DNA from 3 places in the Paraburkholderia edwinii genome. Region 1 is predicted to be linked to each of the others. Evidence: predicted binding sites of a transcription regulator. Region 1 holds the regulator's gene; each other region holds the start of a gene.
What was found. Region 1 encodes FliA, which starts transcription of late flagellar genes. Its sites were predicted from a motif close to CTAAAGTTTNNNNNNNNNNNGCCGNTA; they were not measured.

Region 1 (6,207 bases):
GTCCGACACGGGCCGCACAGCGCGCCGCCAACGCGGAGAACGGCGAGATCGTGATTCCCGGAACCGGCGAGCCGGGCGCGCACACGGCGGCCGGCGCCTATGCCGCGAACGCAACCAGCGGCACCGTGACGAGCGGCCGTGTCATGACCGCCGGCGCGCTGCCCGGTGTGCCGGTGACGCTGCAACCCGTGACCGTGCAGCAGCCGGCGCAAGGCGTGGCGCCGGTGGTCGTCAGCAATGCGCAAGCGCGCTACAGCGTGCCCGCTTCCGATATTCGCGCGGCCGATGCGGCCGATGCATCGGCGCCGGTTCAGATCGACCCGCTTTCGGCGCGCGGCGAGCCGCCGCAGCTCGGCGGCCCCGGCGGCACCGCGGCGGTCAGGACGCAGGCGACGAATGCACAGCCGATGAATGTCGCGACGGGTGCGCCGATAACTGTCGCGCAAGCGAACGCGGCGCAGATCAAGGCCGCCCAGCAATGGGCGGCGCAGGCCGCACAGTCGCAGCCCGCGTCGGCAGGACAAGCCGGCTCGAACGCGCAAGCCATGCGGCAGGTCACCGCGACGGCAGCGGCACAAGCGGCACAAGCGGCGGCATCGGCGCGGACGGCTGCGCAATCGACGGCGCCGGCGATGACCGCGCAAGCCACTGCACCGGCGCCCCAGCGTCTCGCCCAGTCCGCACAAGCCGCACAAGCCGCCCAATTGCAACCCGTGCGTTACACCCCGCGCGCCGGCGTGGCCGGCGGCACCGTTCCGGCCGTCGCCACGATCAACGCCGGCGGCGCCAACGCGCTTGCCGCGAGCACGCCCAACGCAGCCCCGGTGCCGGCCGGCCAGCAGGACGGCGAAACGATCCGCGCCACCGCGTTCACGTTCCTGCAGCAGCAAACGGCCGGACTGCCCGGCAAGATCACGATTACCGTCGCTCCCGCCTTCCCGCGCGGCCTCGCGGCCTGCACGTCGCTCGAGCCGTTCATGCCGGTCGGTGCGCGCTTGTGGGGACGCACATCGGTCGGCGTGCGTTGCGCGGGCGCGCGCCCGTGGACGCTCTATCTGCAGGCGCGCATCTCGCTGCAGGCGACCTACTACACGGCCTCGCGGCAGATCGCGCCGGGCGAGACGTTGACCGCCGCCGATCTCGTCGCCCACGAAGGCGATCTGGCGACCTTGCCGCAAACGGTGATCACCGATCCGTCGCAGGCGGTCGGCGCGGTCGCGCTCGTGCGCATCGGCGCCGGGCTGCCGCTGCGTCAGGACACGATCCGCGGCACGTCGTCGATCACAGCCGGGCAAACGGTGCGCGTTGTCGCGGCGGGCGAGGGATTCTCGATTTCGGCGGAAGGCAGCGCGATGAACAACGCGACGCCGGGCCAGCAGGTGCGGGTCAAGACCACGAACGGCCAGATCGTGACCGGCGTGGTGAAGGACGGTTCGACCGTCGAGATCCAGATGTAGATGGCCGTGCGGGCGGTTACCGCGCGACGCGAACGGGTTTCAGATACGGAAAAGGTGACGGAAGACCGGGAAACGGCGGGCTTTGATTGCGCTAAAGTTTCGGCCGGCGACTGCCGATATCACAGTCAAATCGTTCAGGAAGCCCATCGTGAAAGTCGATTCCAGCACCAACCCGAATCTGACGCCGCTTAACAACGGCGTGCAGCGCAGCCAGCAGGGCGAACCCGCTGCTGCCGGCGCGAACACGGCGCGTACGCCGGTCTCGAGCGGCGGCGGCGCGGCCGCTGACGTCAGCCTGTCGGCGCTCGCGGGCCATCTGCAGAGCCTCGCGGTGTCAGGCTCGCACGATATCGATACCGGGCATGTCGAGTCGATCAAGCAGGCGATCCGCGATGGCTCGCTGAAGATCGATGCGTCGAAGATTGCCGATGGCGTGCTCGAAACCGCACGCAGCCTGCTGCAAGGCAACCGGCCGTCGTCCGACAGCTGAGCGTCCGAACGTTCTTCTCAGGGCGCGCTCACTGGCGGACGCATGTAGAAACCTGCGTCGCCTGCGTCAGCGGGCGGATTAACGTTTGAGTGAGAGATGAAAGACGCCCTGCTTGACACCATCATCGACGAATACGCGACGGTCGAAGCTTTTGCCTCCTTGCTCGCCGTCGAACAGAAAGCGCTGACCACCGCGTACCCGGGCGAAATCCTGAAGCCGATCGTCGAGCAGAAATCCTCGATGGCCGACAAGCTCGCGATGCTCGAGCGCACGCGCGAAGGACATCTGCGCGAGCGCGGCCTGCCGGCCGGCAAGCGCGGCATGGATCTCGCCGCGGCCAAGGATGCGCGCCTGAACGAACAGTGGAGCCTGCTGCAGAAATCGGCGGAACGCGCCCGCAGGCTCAACTTCAACAACGGCCTGATGATCCGCACGCGCATGGACTACAACCGCCGCATTCTGGCGGTGCTGCGCGGCACCCCTGAGAAAGCATCGTCGTTTTACGGCCCGGACGGCAAAGTACCGATGTATTCGGGGCTGTAAACGACCTGCGGCGCGGTCACCGTCGCAATCGTGGCCGCGCCTGCTGCGCCTTCTTCAAGAGCGATAAACCCGCGAAAAATTTATACCCCACGATCTCATCGTAGGGTATAAATTCCCGGCAAACCCTTGCCAGACGGGACTCCCCTTTTCAGCTCTCCTCAGCCGCCCACGCCATTTCGCGCAAGCGCGCGCGCAGCCGCGCGACCGCCTGGCTATGCAGCTGGCACACGCGCGACTCGCTCACTTCGATCACGGCGCCGATCTCGCGCAGGTTCATGCCGCGCTCGTAGTACAGCGACATCAGCAGCTTTTCGCGCTCCGGCAGCCGCTCGATCGCTTCGATCAGCGCGCCGCGCAGGCTCTCGTCGAGCAGCGCCGACAGCGGGTCCGAGTGATCGACGCAATAGCGGTCGAGGAACGGTTCGTCGTCGGCGGAGCGGTCGAAGTCTTCGTAGTAGATGAGCTGGCTGCCATGCAGGTCCTGCAGCATCGCCTGATATTCGTCGAGCGGCATCTTCAGGTGCAGCGCGATTTCGGCTTCGCTCGCGGCACGGCCGAGCTGCTGCTCGACCTGGTGCACCGCCATCTCGAGTTCGCGCGACGTGCGCCGCACGCTGCGCGGCAGCCAGTCGTTGCTGCGCAGCTCGTCGAGCATCGCGCCACGAATGCGCTGGCTCGCATAGGTTTCGAACTGCGCGCCCTGATCTTCCTTGTAGCGGCTTGCGGCGTCGAGCAGGCCGATCATGCCGGCCTGAATCAGATCGTCGAGGTCCACGCTCGCCGGCATCTTTGCCACCAGCTGCAGACCGAGCCGCCGGACCAGCGGCGTGTATTTCGTCAGAACGTCGGCCTGAGAAATCTTTCCTTGAGCGTTGTACATCGAGCTCCCCTTGTCCGCTGCCTGTCAGGCGTGTTGTGCGGACGGTTGTTCGGCGTGTGACGCCGTCGTGACTGCCGCGCTCGCCGACCACGGCGCGCGCGATGACATCGCTGGCCGCATCGGCCAGTACTGCAGTTCCGCGGCAAGGTGCCGGAAGTCGCGCGCGGCAGGTGTCGAAGGGAAGGCTTCGACGATGCAGCGCGACAGTTCCGCAGAGCGCGTCATCAGCGGGTCGGCCGCGACGCAGCCGGCGCCTTCGAGCGACACGGTCAGATAACGCCCCGCGACAGCCGCGAGGTTGTCGAGCGCGAGCTGCGCATCGGCGACGCTGTGCACGTGATTCACGAGCACGCGGAATTGCGCGATCGCGTACGCGTAGTGCAGGCGCTTCATGCACGCGTACGTATCGGTGATCGCCTGCGCGGCGACGCGCGTGACCATCATCAGGTCGTGCGCCTGCAGCGCGAGGTCCGACAGCATGCCGTCGCGCTCGAACTGCACGTCGATCAGCACGACGTCGGCCGTGCTGTCGAACACCGCGGCCAGTTGCGAGGGCTTGCACATGTCGCGATGGCTGCGCGGGGCGGCCAGCACGGCAAAGCCCGCGCTGTGGCGATCGGTTGCCGCATCGAGCGACATCTCGCCGCGCGTAAACGCGACGAAGCGTTCAGCCGCCGCGCCGTCGGGCCGCGCGACGATCGCGTGCGGTTGGCCCGCGTGCTCGTCGACGACGAGCACATCCTTGCCCTGCGCCGCGAGCGCCGCCGCGAGATTCACGACCGTCGTCGAACAGCCGACGCCGGCCGTGCCGCCGGTCACGGCGATCGCGCGCGAACCGTGGCGTGCGAGCAGGCGCCGCAGTCCTTCTGCCTGATCGGACACGAACTTAGCCAAACCGGACCTCATGCTGCTCGGCAGTCGAGCGTGCGGACAGCGCGGAGAGCAGACCCGGGACGTCGTCTTCCTGCGGGACGAACGGCGAATGGTCGCGCGGGATGCAGAACGCGCTGCGAACGAGGAATTTCTTGGTCGCGACGTAGAGGTTTTCCGGCACCTTCTGGCCGGTCGAAACGTAGTGGACGGGCAGTCGATAACGCAGCACCGCGTCGAGCGTGCTGCCGAGATTCGTTGCTTCGTCGAGCTTGGTCAGAATGCAGCCGGCGAGCGGCTGTTTGTCCGGCGCGCTCTGATAGGCCTGCACGACTTCGTTGAGCGTGTCGCCGTGGCAGGTTGCGTTCAGCAGCAGCAGACGCTGCACCGGCTGGCCCGCGCGGCTCAACATCGCGATCTGGTCCGACACGAGGCGGTCGCGCTGGCTCATGCCGATCGTGTCGATCAGCACGATGTGCTTGTTGCGCAGCTCGGACAGCGCGAGCTGCAGGTCGGCGCCATCCTTCACCGCATGCACCGACACGCCGAGAATCTTGCCGAAGATGCGCAGCTGTTCGTGGCCGCCGATCCGGTAGCTATCGGTGGTCAGCAGCGCGACCTTGCTTGCGCCGTAGCGCATCACGCAACGCGCGGCGAGCTTGGCGGTCGTCGTGGTCTTGCCGACGCCCGTCGGGCCCATCAGCGCGAACACGCCGCCGCGCTCCATCAGCGCGTCTTCGTTTTCCATCACCGGCAGGTTCGACTCGAGCACCGACTTCACCCACTCCATGCCCGCGTCGAAGTTTTCGACTTCGGGCAGGTTGTCGATCATCATCCGCACGAGCTGCGCGGAGAAGCCGGCCGCGAACAGGTGCCGCGTGAGCGCCGACTGCACCGGGTTGCGGCGCTGGCCGTCAGCCCACAGCAGGCCGGCGAAGTGCTCTTCCATCATTCCGCGCAGCGAGGCGAGCTCGTTCATCACCGTTTCGTTGACGATCTGCGACATGCGCGCGTTGATCGCGTCGGTGACGGCGGCGGTCACGTGCCCCGGCAGTCCGGACGACGTCGCTACGCGCTGCGTGGCGCGGCGCGCGGCGAGCTGCGCCGCTTCGCGCGCCCAGTCCGGCGCCTCGTTCGTCAGCGTCGGGATCGCGTCGAGCGCCCCACCGTGCGGATCGTCGCGGCGCGCGGCGGACGCCGACATGGACGCCGGCATATCGGCCGGCGTGCCGAGGCCCTTCGCTGCGGCGGCGGCAGGCGTGAGCGGCGGCTGTTTGGAGCTGTAATCGCCGGGCTGGCTATCGCGCTTCGCGGCGATCTCCTGCGCGTGATCGATGAGCCACGGATTCGTTTCGGCCATCGTCGGGCGCGGCGCTGGTGCAGGGTGCCGCTCCACCGGCTTCATGATCGATGCCGCGGGCACGGCCGTCTTCGTGACCAGCGCCGGTTCGCTCTTTTCGATACGCGGCCGCACCAGTTCGACTTCGGGCGCGATCAGCGCGGCCACGGTCTTCGCTTCGGGCATGCCCGGTTCGCCGTCGGCGCCGGCTTCGGGGCTTGCGCCGAATACCGACGAAAACACATCGGGCAGACCGCTCGCATACGGATTCGCAAACCCGGAGACGGCACCGGCACGCGCCGCGCCTTCGCCGGCTGCGCCGCCGAGGGCCGCCGCGGCGCTCTTGCCCGCGGCCGGCGCGATCGACGCCAGTTCGCTGTCGGCGAGCGCGACGATCTCGACGCTGCCGTCGGCGAGCGACCGGTTCGATAACACGACCGCATCGGCGCCGAGCGCTTCGCGAACGAGGCGCAATGCGTCGCGGCTCGTGGCGCCGGTGAATTTACGGATGTTCAAGCTTGACCCCCGATGAGGTTAACGACCTTGATGTTTCTTGTGTCCGGCACTTCCGCGTACGAAAGCACCTTCAGTTGCGGCAGGCTGCGGCGCAGGAAGCGCGCGAGCATGG
Region 2 (6,207 bases), on a different replicon from region 1:
ATTCCTCGTCGCCGGTTTGTTTCTAGGCGCGTTCGTCGCCACGGTGTCGTTGTCCATCGGCTCCGCTTTCGCGTCGGATCAGTCGGACGTGCTCAAGCGCATGCAGCAAACGATCGACGAAGCGAACCAGAATATCGACCCGGCCAAGCTTGCGGAAAACTTCGCGCCGTCGGTCGTGCTCGTCGACGATCTCGCGCCGTTCGTGTTCACGGGCGCGCCCGAGCAGGCGATCGGCACATGGGCGAAGGCGTATGCGGCCGACTCCGAGCAGAACGGCATCAGCGATTTCTCGATGCAGTTGCTCAAGGCGCGCGATATCGAAGTGATCGACGACCACGCTTATATCGTGGTGCCCGCCGTCTACCGTTTCAAACAGCATGGCAAGCCAGCGCGGATTCGCGGCACGATTACCGCGACACTCGAAAAGGTCGAAGAGAAGTGGCTGATTTCGACGTGGGCATGGGCCGCACAATAGACGCGCCGCAATAGACCGCGCCGCAAAGACAGCGCCGCAAAAAGCGGCGGCGCGTCCCTCAATCTTGTGAGCCGCCGCTGCGCTTACGTACTGTTCTGCGCCAGCGCGCCATTACTATTGCTGCCGCCGAACAGCTGCGTCAGAAACCTCTGGTTCGATTGCGCCTGCGACATGATCGTGTTTAGCGCGGTGAACTGGTCGTTGAACTGCGATGTCAGCTGTTTCGCGAAGTCGTCGAGAACGTCCTGCTGTTTCGCGAGGCTGGCAATATCGTCGGTCAGGTCAGTCGTGCGCTTCGTAATGAGACCTTTAGCCGGATCCGTATACGTCGCCACCATCGAGTCGAGCTGCTGCGCGAGGCCATTCGTATCGTTGAAGAGCGCGCTGAGAAGCGCCGGGTCGTTCGACACCACATCGTCGAGCGACTGACCGGACTCGTTGTTACCGATCTCGAGCTGCGCGAACGGCTCACCGCCTGTATCGGCCTGGAAATTGATGCCAAGCTCGGCGAGCGTGCTGGACAAGCCGCCGCTCGATACCTTGTCGCCCACGATGCCGCCGAGCGCCGCGCCCAGCTGGTCGATCATCTGGTCGCCGAGCAGCGGGCCGCCACTGCCCTGCACGCCTGCGGTGCCCGGCGCCGCAAGCGAGTTCAGCTGATCGATGACGGCGTTATACGCCGACACGAACGAAGAGAGGTCGCCTTCAACCGAGCTTTCGTCGGGCGCGACCGTCAGGTTCTGCGCACCGATCGTCTTCGGGTTGTTCGGATCGAGCGTCAACGTCACGCCCGGAATCGCACCGGGAATCGTGTTGTTCGCGTTCGTCACGAGCTGGCCATCAACAGTCAGCCGCGCATCCTGCGCGTCCTGCGTTTGTGTCCAGACGCTGCCGCCCGTCGCAATCGTCGACGCGCCGACGGGAGGGCCCGGGTCCGTGCTGGTGCCCGACGTCACATCGAGCTGTGAAAGCGCGGTGGGACTCGACTGGTTCACGCTGACGTTGATGGTGTTCGCCGCGCCCGTTGCAGTCGATTGCAGGCTCAGCGACGGGCCGTTCGCGCCCTGGATGATGCTTGCCTTGATGCCCGGGTTGTCCGATGCCGTGTTGATCGCGTTGGCGATGTCCTGCAGGCTGTCGTCCGACGAGTCGACACTGATCTGAAACGACTTCGCGCTCGACCCGCTGCCCAGCGAAATACTGACTGTGCCTGTGCCCATCGCGGCAGCGTCGGTGCTGTTGAATGGCTGCGACGTGAGAATTTGCGACTGCGCAACTTGCGTCACGTCGAGCGGAAAGGTCTGCGCCACTGCGCCCTGGCCGGCTTTCGCCGTAATGCCATCGCCGCTTAACGTCGCGGAGAACGATGCAAGCGCATCGCCGCTCAGGAACGGGCTCAATGCCGCCTGGAGGCTGCCCAGCGCACCGGACAGCGAGGCGAGCCCGGCGATATCGCTTTTGTCTATCCCTGCCTGCGTGGTCAACTCAGAGTTCTGACCCGCGACTCTATCTTGCACAAGCGCCGACACGAGCGAGTTCACATCGAGTGTACTGCCGGTCGATTCGGATATCAGCGATTGGGCGGCCTGCTGAACCGCGGAAGCCGCCTTGGCGGCCGCGGCGGCCGCCGCCGAGGAAACGGGTGTAGTCGACATTTGAAAAGCTCCATGCGGCGCGTCAGGCCGCTCACTCCCGCATTCGGGGTTTAGGACGTCGTACTGCTTATGCTGTCCACGTTTCGCGGATGAGCCTGACTGCATCGATTGCCGGCTCACCCGCGCACGTTACTGCGTGCTACTCACTAAAAGCCGCTTTCTCCAGTTCGTCGTTCTGCTGGAGGCGCGACGCTTATTGCAGAAGCTTCAGCACTTGCTGCGGCTGCGAGTTCGCTTGCGCGAGCACCGAGATACCGGCTTGCTGCAGCACCTGTGCCTTGCTCAGATTTGCCGTTTCCTGCGCGAAGTCGGCGTCAGTGATCTGCGACTGCGCGCTTGACAGGTCGGTCGACTCGTCCTGCTGCGATTGCGAGATCCCGGTCAAGCGAGTCTGCGCTGCCCCGAGTGATGCCTGGAGGTTGTTGATGGTGGCCAGCGCGTTGTCGATCGACAGCACCGCATTGTTCGCGCCTAGCGTGGAGCTGATGTTGATATCGGCTACCGTCGTCGGCGTGTTCAACGTGTTGACGGACGCGAGCGTGCTGTTTTGCGGCTGCGTGCCCACTGCAGTCGATCCGATCGTGCTGGTCGGCGCGGTGCCGGCAAACGAGATGGCGCTCACACCGCCGCCGGCAGTCGTCGTCAGGTTGAAAAGGCCCGCCGTTGCGGATGCCGGAACCGGGTTGTTGTTCTGATCGACGAACTTCACGCCGCCGTTGCCGTTCGATTCGACCGTGATCGACGTGATCGCATTCTCCGTATTCGCCGTCGCGTCCAGACCCGTCGCCGGGTCGATGTCGATGTCCGAAATCGTGCCGAACACTGCGCCGTTCGCGGCGCCCGAACCTGCGGCAACCGCAGCGGAGATCGACGTCAGCTCGTTCGTCGGCGTCAGTGCACCGGTGCTGTTCAACGACAGCGACGAAATGCCGTTGGTCGTCGTCGTGGTGAACAGCGAGGCCGATGCTGCCGTCGAGATCGAGTTGCCGTTCTGGTCCGTGAACGTGAAGCCGCCGTTGCCGTTCGCGACGATGTTGATCGAACTGATCGCACCCGGGCTGCCGCTGGTATTGACCGTGCCGTCGGCGTTCAGGTTGAGATTCGATACCGTCCCGAGAATCGCACCCGACTCCGCGAGGCCACCACCGAGCGATCCAGCCGAGACGCTCTGGCTCAGATTGACCGCGACCGTCTGGCCGTCGTCCGCGCCGACCTGCACATTGATAACGCCCAGTTGCCCGGTCAGCAGATTCAAACCGTTGAACGTCGTTTGCGAAGCAATACGGTTGACTTCATCGATCTCCTGCGCCACTTCCGCTTGCGAGGATGCCTGGTTTTCCGGCGTCTCCGTACCGCCCTGCGCTTCGTTGGCCAGCGAACGGATCGTCTGCAGCGCATTCACGATTTGCTGAAGACCCGTGCTGGCCGTCTGCACCAGCGACACGCCGCTGTTTGCATTGGAGATGCCTTGAGTCAGCCCGTTGATCTGCGTTTGCAGCGTCGTCGAAATTGCGAGGCCAGCCGGATCGTCCGCCGCGCTGTTGATACGCTTACCCGATGACAGGCGTTGGATCGACTGGTCAAGCAGGCTGCCCGAAGAGTTCAGGTTCTCTTGTGCGACCAGCGAGGGAATATTGCTAAATATGGAAAGCGACATGCGGAACTCCGTAGAAGGGTAGTCTGATCTTTGACAACATTGACGTCGGCGGAAGCGCTTATGCATTGCTGACCGCCTTAGCCTGCGTTGACGGCAAGGGCGCTCGATGCTTGAGAAGCAAAGCGCACGCATGCCCGTAAAGACAAAAGAAAGTCGTCGCACGGTCAAACTTCTCGCTAGCCATTGGCCCAAGATAGCTTCGCCCAATGGACCTAAAGGGAGAAATAGATATGAAAGGGGCTGAAAGTCTCCTTCGATCGAGGAATTTGGATAACGAAAGATTATCTTTCGTAAACAATCCAGATATTTTCGCTGCGCACGCAAAGGGCCATTCAAATTTCCATTTATTACTGGCTTCGTTAAACGAACGTAACCACGACGATGCCAATCAGAAGATTGCCGCAAGCTTTGCAGAAGCTTTGGCATCAGACGGCGCGCTTCGCAGCAAGCTCAATAGTCGTGAGTTCGCCTCATGTTTAAGCGCGCTAGCGAAGTGGGAACCTGAGGTTTTCCAAAGAGCCGCTGCGAGACTGGCCGCGCGACTCGAAACAGACAGCCGCCTTTGCGATGCATTGAGTGGTTCTGAGATCTCCGATTGCCTGATCGCTTTTGGCAAGTGGCATAAAGACGAAGCCTGCCAGCACGCAGGTTTGCGGCTCGCGATACGGCTCGCCAACGATGAGCCGCTGCGCCTGACGCTTGGTGTGCGTGAGGTCATCGAATGTCTGAATGCCCTATGTAAGTGGGACAGGGAACCGATCTGCCGCGCCGCGGGGATACATCTGGCGGCAGGCATTACGACCGATGCGCTGCTCTGGAACGACCTGAACGGTCATGAGATCGGCAGTTGCCTGAACGCGCTTAGCAAGTGGCACGACCATGAAACATGCGTTCAGGCCGGCGCACATCTCGCCAGACAGATCGTGACGAACGACAGATTACTGTCGCGCATGAACGGACTTGCAATTGCAAACGCTTTGTATGCGCTTGGTAAATGGCACGGCAATGAAGCGTGTTTCTTTGCAGGAAGACGATTGGCAACCCGCATTGTTACGGACGAAACAGTAGTAAGACAGCTGAATGGCGTACGTCTCGCAAATTGTCTTAGCGCTTTAGGCGAATGGGCTTTAGACTCCGCGTGTCAGCGCGCAGTGGTTCGACTTGCAAAGCGCGTCGTCGAAGACGGTCCGTTGCGACACAACCTGAATGGACGGCATGTCGCTGTGTGCTTGCATTCGTTGGCAAAATTGCATACCGAGAAAACATGCCGCACAGCAGTTGGACAATTGTCGCGGCGTCTTGCGACGGACGCGTCGATTTGCAACCGTCTTAGCGCCAAACATGTCGTCAATTGCCTTAAGTCACTTGGAGATATGGAAGACGACCCCGCATGCCGGTCGGCGGCGGTGCGGCTTGCGCAACGTCTTCTGATGGACAGCGTACTGGTCGCACAGTTAAGCAATGAAGCGGTTTCGGATTGTTTGACCGCGTTGTCTAAATTACAGAACGAGGCCGCCTGCCGCGATGCCGTCACACGACTCTTGCATCGCGTCTCGGCAAGTGAAGCGCCGCATGAAGGCCTCGATGCGGCGGTGATGCAACGCAGTTTTAGTTGAGTTGTCAGGTACGTAGCATGATGCATTTCGTCAAACAGGCAACCCAGGATAAGTCAGCCAAGACCAAGGGCGAGTGGTGCGATCTCGTCAGAAGAAACTGGAGCATGGAGTGTGAGTTCGAAACAGGCGTCACACGCGAGCTTCTGACCGCGTCGTGGTATATGGGCGATCTTCGCTTCGAGGCCGCGGAACTGTCCGGTCAGCAATGGACATGGACACCGGGCCCGGGCCTCGACGACTGGCGCAAGAACACACTGCTGCTGTTCCTGATCGAAAGCGGCACCATCGAGATCGAACAGGACGGCGACCAGGTCGAGCTTGGCGAAGGCTCGTTGCTGCTGTTCGACGGCAGCATCAAATACACGCAGACGGCGCGCGACGACTCGCGCGGCATGATCCTGCGCGTATCGAAAGCTTCGCTCGAAACAAGAGGAAAGGTTTTGTCGAGCCGCGAGATGTTCGTGGCGGATGCCACGTCGCCGGACGTTGCATTGCTCAAGTCGCTGATTGCGGGCGCGGCGGCCTATGGCGAGCAGTGCAGTTCGTACGGTGCAAGGCTCGTTGCGGAGCATCTGACCGACCTGATGGAAATCGTCACCGACGACCTGACCGCGCCCAAACGCGTCACGAGTTCGGACGCCCTGCTCAAGCAGGCCAAGCGTTTCATCGAACGCAATGTGGCGAACGAACAGATCGATATCGACTTCGTTGCCGCCGCAATGGGCGTTTCAAGGCGCTATCTGACCAAGCTCTTTGAGCGCGACGGATCGTCCGTGATGCGCTACCTGTTGCAGCAGCGGCTTG
Region 3 (6,207 bases), on a different replicon from region 1:
GCGCTTCGCGATCAACCGCACCGCTTCAATGAACTCAGGCGGCGGGTACCCGGTATCACTCAGAAGGCGCTCACTCAAAGCCTACGTCGCCTGGAACGCAATGGCATGGTCTCGCGACGTATTGTCGAAACGGCTCCGCCAGGCGTCGAGTACTCCGTCTCGGCTATTGGCAAAAGCATGTCGGAGCCGCTCGATGTTCTCGCTCAATGGGCCGTGCGACAACTTCCGTCGATACTGGCGGCCCAGGCGCAATTCGATTCGCGCCCTGAAAGTCATGCGCACTCCGACGCGGCCGACCTCGCAGACTACGATACTGTCACGGTGCGCAGCCGATTCTAAAATTTTTTCCCGGTTAATATGATGACCATCATATAACCTTTCGCCGACATTTCTGGAGATTACTGCTCTCAAGCGTGAGGCGCGCTGCCGATCGGATTCCCGCACAACAACATGGACCGAACGCCGATGCTCGGGAAAGTGCCGGCTACCCTCGACGGCCTATGCGCGGGAACAGCCCTCAGGTCCCACTTTATTTGACTGCCTCCTGTTCGGCGCACTGGAGCGTGGTTGGACTCACGCCATATTGCCTCTTGAACGCGCGGCTGAAATGCGCCGCACTGACAAAACCGCAGTGCCACGCGACATCACTAATGCGAACACTTTCATCGCTGTGCGCAAGGATCTTCTCCGCTTTCGCAAGCCGTTGCTGCAAAAGGTAGCGCATCACAGAAGTCCCCTCCTGCGCAAAAATTCTCGATAAATGCCGTTTTGACACTCCCATGGCGCCCGCTACGAAGTCGAGGTCAATGTTTTCATTTCCGACGTTCCGCTCAATAAAACGTTTGACCTTTCTTAGCATCATTTCAGGACGCGTCCGACCGTTGGGCGCTGCAAGCTCGTCGGCAATTTCCCCCATCAAATGAGTCAGAAGTTCGGCGACCCGCCATCTGGTGTACACGCTGCTCGCCTCGCCATAGGCTGCCGCGCCCGTCAGCATTGACTGCAGCATCAGCACGTCCGGCGACGCATTGTTGACCAGGAGCAAATCACGGCCCAAGGATATCTTTCCCCTTGTTTCGAGCGAAGCTTTCGGCACTCGAAGCAATAGTCCGCGCGAATCCGGACCTGATGCCTGTGCATATTTGACACTGCCGTCAAGAAGAAGACACGAGTTTGATTTCAGCCGTACAGACTTTCCGTTTTGCTCGATCTCGGTCGAGCCGCTCTCGGTCAGGAATACGACGACAGTGTTCCTTCTCCAGCTATCGAGGCCCGGCCCCGGTTTCCAGATCCACTGCTGGCCTGACAGATCGGCAACCTCGAATCGGACGTCCCCCATAAACCACGACGCCGTGAGGAGCTGACGCTCGACTCCCGTGTCAAACGCGCACTGCATGCTCCAGTTTTTTTGCACAAGTCGACACCATTCATCCTCGAACTTCGGTGTTTCCTTTTCGAGAGCACGCGCAACAAAGTTCATCATTTTCTCAATTTCGCCGCTTCTTGCCTGGTTCGTCCCGAGGTGAGCGGATGGGGTGTATCTCTCCGCTATTGCACATCCGCAGTAGCTCGATCTGGCATTCGCAGCTGAAGAATTCTGCTTGCCTCATCGAAAGTGCTGCCATGCTCCCAGCGCGACAAAGCTTGGAGACATTGGACTAGCTGCTGCTCATGGAAGTCGACAAGCAGCGCGTCGTCTTTAACGAGACGCTTTGCTATCTGTACGGCTGCTTCATGGCATGCGGCTTGGGAATACCATCTCGTCAGAGCGATCAGGCACGCGGTGATAGCTTCACCGTTCATTTGCTCCACCAACGAAATGTCATCCACAATGCGCTGCGAAAGCCTGATTGCCGCCGCCGCGGTCGCTGTCGAATCGTGCAACCTGGAAAGAGCGCCAAGGCAGTTAACGACATGCTTCACGCTTAAGCGATGACATATAGACGCGTCCGACGCGATGCGCCTCGACAATCGAGTGGCGGCGCTGGAACAAACCTCGTCCGAACACCACTTCGCTAACGCATCCAGGCAGACCGCCACATGCCTGCCATTCAGATGATGTCGTAAGGGACCGTCCTCCGTCAGCCGCCTGGCCAGTCTTTGGCCGGCCGCATGACAGGCTTCATCGTCGCTCCACGTTCCCAACCCGCTTAGACAATGCGTAAGACGCACGCCGTTCAATTGCCGTATTAGCGACTCATCCGTTGAGAGGCGTCGTGCAAACCGTCGCGCCGCCTCCTCGCAGGTTCGGTCGTTGCTCCACTTTCCCAGCGCGTACAGACAACTCGCAACCTCTTGCGCATTCATCCGCGCCAGCAACAGTTGATCGCCGACAATCCGCTCGGCAAGCTGTACGCTCGCGCCCCGGCACACCTCTTCATCGGGCCATTTGCTCAGCGCGTTCAGGACACCAGCGATCTCATGTCTGTGGAGCGCATTGGCGAGAACCTTATCGACGAAGATTCTGGTTGCCAGTCGCACGGCCGCAGCACGGCACACCGGTTCCTTGTCCCATTTATTCAACGCATCGAGACACGAGGCCAACTGCTGGCTGTTGATTGACCAGAAAAGCGAGTCGTCCGTAGCCAATCGTTTCGTGAGAGCCAAGCCGGCTTCGCGGAATATATCTTCCCTATACCACGCAGAAAGCGCGCTCAAACATGCCGCGAATTCGTCGGCATTCATCCGCAAGCAAATCGCCTCGTCGATCGTCAGCCTGCTTGCCAGGCTTCTCGCGGCGCTTTCGCATCTAGCGTCCTTATATTCGTGACTTAGCGAAACCAGAAAGGCGGTTATCTCACCGCTGCCAAGCTCAACGACCGACGCATCCCGTCCGCCAAGGTATTCAGCCACTCTCATGGCTGACAGTATAGACGTGTTGTTCACTTGAGAATCACCACAGTTACTGTGTACGTTTGGACCGTCGGGTTCCTAAATAAGCAAACCGGGTGTTTGACGCCTAAAAGGAACCAGGTAGCCTTTTGGATCCCTATAGCTAAATAGTTCGGCTATTACTTATTCAAGCACTTCCCGATGTTCATGGCCAAGCATCTTGATTCAATGCTTTAGTCGACGTTTGACCGCTCTGGACATTTTCTTGTCCGTTCGAGCCTTTAAGGCTTAAGCCGCTAAAAATGCTATTCCTTCTGCCGTCAACGCCTTTTGAGGCAAGCAACTATCGATCAATGTGCGCCTCCTCTAATCTCAACCTTGTCGTGCACCACGCTACCTTTTCAAGGAGGACCGTATGGATATCAACACCAATATTCCCTCGCTTATCGCCCAGCAGAACCTGAACGCCAATAACAGCAGCCTGAACACAGCAATTCAGCGCCTGTCGTCGGGTAAGCGCATCAACAGCGCGGCAGACGATGCGGCTGGCCTGGCCGTCGTCACGACCATGACGACGCAGGAAAATGGCCTGAACCAGGGTATTCAGAATGCCAATAACGGCGTGACACTGGTGCAGACAATCGGCTCTGCGTTGAGCAGCATGACAAGCAGCTTGCAGCGCATCTACCAGCTGGCAAACGAGGCATTGCAAGGCACGTTGACGCCGGCTAACCAGCAAGCGCTGCAAAAGGAAGTGGAGGAGCAAACTCAGGAAATCAACCGGCTTGCTTCGACAACGCAATACAACGGTCTCACCCTGCTAAACGGCGCGGCCGGTGTCCTGCAAGTGCAGGTCGGTGCGGACGTTGGTCAAACCGTGGCGATCGATCTGAGCCAAGGGGTATCTGCGGCATCGCTCGGCGGCGGCGTCGTTCAGTCGGGCATCACGCTTGGCACAGTGACGGGCCTGAACCTTAACGCGAATGGCTCGGAAGCGAGCGGCGCAGGCGCGATAACGGAAATCCACATCATCTCGGACGGTAACGGTGGATTCACGTTCGAGGACCAGAACGACGCCGCTATCTCGACGACAGCGTCGTCCGCACTCTTTACGGTCACGACGACCAACGGCATTTCATCGCTGTCGCTAAACTCGTTGGGGTCGGATTCACTCCTGCCTACCAACGACCTCGCCTCCATCAACGCCGCGATCACCGCCAACGCAGCAACGGCTTCGGAAGATACCGTGTTCGGCAAGATTTCGGGCATCGACCTCGACGCTTCGACCGGCCTGAATGCAACGGCGGGCGCTTCGAACGTCGTTACAACCGTCAGCGTCGAATCGGATGGCAAGGGCGGCGTCAAGTACGTTGATCAGAACGGTACCCAGCTGAGCTCGGGCGCGACCGCGGGTCTCTTTAACACGGCAGCCGGCGGTACGATTTCGTTCGCCAACGCGCCGGCCAGCACCATCGGCTCGACCCAGGCGGGTGTACAACCGGCGGGCAGCGTGCTTGGGGAAATCAACCAGCTGAATGTGCCGAGCACCGTATCGCAGATCGACGTCAGCACGTCCGAAGGTGCCAATAACGCGATCAATTCCGTCCAGAACGCACTCGCAACGATCGCGAACATGCAGGCGTCGCTCGGCGCTGTGCAAAATCGCTTCACCGCGATTGCGCAAACGCAGCAGGCCCAATCGACCGACCTCGCAACGGCGGCGTCGGGTTACATGGACGCCGACTTCGCGCAAGAAACGGCTAATTTGAGCAAGACGCAAGTGCTGGTTCAAGCTTCTATCTCGGTCGTCGCGCAAGCGAATGCATTGCCGCAACAAGTGCTGAAGCTGTTGCAGTGATTACTCGCCATCGTTTGTAGATGGTATGCAGGACAAAGCAGTTCCGGGTAGGTAACGTGCGCGGGGCGAGCCGGTGGTCATGTCATGCGGCTCCCCCACGCGCGGCTCCCGGCGAACACCAGGCGTTCTGCATCCGCAATGACCTATCACCCGCCTGACGGGCCGAATGGAGCTTCCTAATGTCGACCTCATCCGTTACCTCCGCAGCCGCAAAAGCCGCGCAAGACGCCGCTACCGCAGTTCAGCAGGCCGCCCAATCGCTGATTTCCTCCTCGACCGGCAGCACGGTGGACGTCAACTCGCTCGTATCCGCGCTGGCGACAGCGAAAACCGCAGGCCCGGCCGCATTGATTACTGCGCAGGCTGGAGAGGACGAGGCTCAGATCAGCAGCCTCGCGACGCTGTCGGCCGCCATGTCCGGACTGCAGGCGGCAATCGGGCCGTTTCTGAGCGGCAACGCACTTTCATCGACCACGGCCACGCTAAGCGGCGCCGGGATTACGGCAAAGACCGCTAGCGGTGCATCGGGCGCCACCTATCAGATCAACACGACGCAGTTCGCGCAGTCGCAGTCGATCACGTCGGGTTCGTTCTCTCAGGCGGACTCGGCTGCAATGGGCTCGGGGACGCTGGTCATCTCCTTAGGCAGCGGATCGACCGCGAAATCGTTTCAGGTCACCGTCGACCCGTCGAACGACAGCCTTCAGGACATTGCAAACGACATCAATTCGGAGTCCGGCAATCCCGGCGTCAAGGCACTGGTGATCAATGGCGCCAACGGCCAGTCGCTCAGCTTGCAGTCCACATCGACCGGCTCATCAAGCATGATCAGCGTCGACGTGCAAAATGCGACCAGCAGTACCAGCCCGATCAGTCAGCTTGAAGTCACTTCGTCCGTCACCACCGATTCGAGTGCACCGGTTGGCTCGTCGACGGTCTCTTCTCCGTCCGGCGGCTGGACGCAATCGCAGGCTGCGCAGGACGCGCGCCTGACCATTAACAATCAGCTCGTCACGAGTTCGACGAACACCATTTCGGGCGCGATTCCCGGCGTAACACTGACGCTCGATCCGACCAATGCTAAAGCCATCGGCCAGCAAACACTGACCGTCGCACCGGACCACGGTTCGGTTGAGAGTGAACTGTCCTCGTTCGTCACGGCTTATAACGCGGTAATCAATCAGTTGAACTCGCTTGCCGCGCCGAACGTTGCGGGCACGTCCGGCACTGGCGGCACGTTGCTAGGCGACGAAATGATCAACCAGATCGGCGCGTCGCTTAGCGGCATTGCGGGCGGCGCGGTATCGAGCGGCGGCATCGCGGGCACCCTCGCTTCGCTAGGCATTTCGTTGCAAGTCGACACGGCTACGAATCCCCAGCCGTTTGCCCAGCTCCAGATCGACGCGGATGCTAACAGCCCCACGCTCGACGACGCAGTGACAAACAACCCCGCGCTGATTAGTGCGCTGTTCAATGACACCAACGGGATCGCTCAGCAACTCGACTCGATGTTGACC

Region 2: a site for FliA is predicted at 3,876-3,902, ahead of KZJ38_RS27680 (flagellin N-terminal helical domain-containing protein). Genes of this name have one in related genera too.
Region 3: a site for FliA is predicted at 3,129-3,155, ahead of KZJ38_RS34915 (flagellin N-terminal helical domain-containing protein). Genes of this name have one in related genera too.

The regions. Positions count from the first base shown of each region.
Region 1 is NZ_CP080095.1:491,619-497,825, reverse strand. Features, by position in the region: gene flgA (flagellar basal body P-ring formation chaperone FlgA) at 1-1,457, shown strand, start outside; gene flgM (flagellar biosynthesis anti-sigma factor FlgM) at 1,606-1,947, shown strand; gene KZJ38_RS02090 (flagella synthesis protein FlgN) at 2,044-2,490, shown strand; gene KZJ38_RS02085 (RNA polymerase sigma factor FliA) at 2,639-3,370, opposite strand; gene KZJ38_RS02080 (MinD/ParA family ATP-binding protein) at 3,395-4,264, opposite strand; gene flhF (flagellar biosynthesis GTPase FlhF) at 4,257-6,095, opposite strand; gene flhA (flagellar biosynthesis protein FlhA) at 6,092-6,207, opposite strand, start outside.
Region 2 is NZ_CP080096.1:1,324,821-1,331,027, reverse strand. Features, by position in the region: gene KZJ38_RS27690 (DUF4440 domain-containing protein) at 1-475, shown strand, start outside; gene fliD (flagellar filament capping protein FliD) at 559-2,130, opposite strand; gene KZJ38_RS27680 (flagellin N-terminal helical domain-containing protein) at 2,324-3,787, opposite strand; gene KZJ38_RS27675 (hypothetical protein) at 4,018-5,403, shown strand; gene KZJ38_RS27670 (helix-turn-helix domain-containing protein) at 5,421-6,207, shown strand, end outside.
Region 3 is NZ_CP080096.1:3,037,531-3,043,737, forward strand. Features, by position in the region: gene KZJ38_RS34900 (winged helix-turn-helix transcriptional regulator) at 1-339, shown strand, start outside; gene KZJ38_RS34905 (helix-turn-helix domain-containing protein) at 530-1,483, opposite strand; gene KZJ38_RS34910 (hypothetical protein) at 1,549-2,886, opposite strand; gene KZJ38_RS34915 (flagellin N-terminal helical domain-containing protein) at 3,248-4,690, shown strand; gene fliD (flagellar filament capping protein FliD) at 4,870-6,207, shown strand, end outside.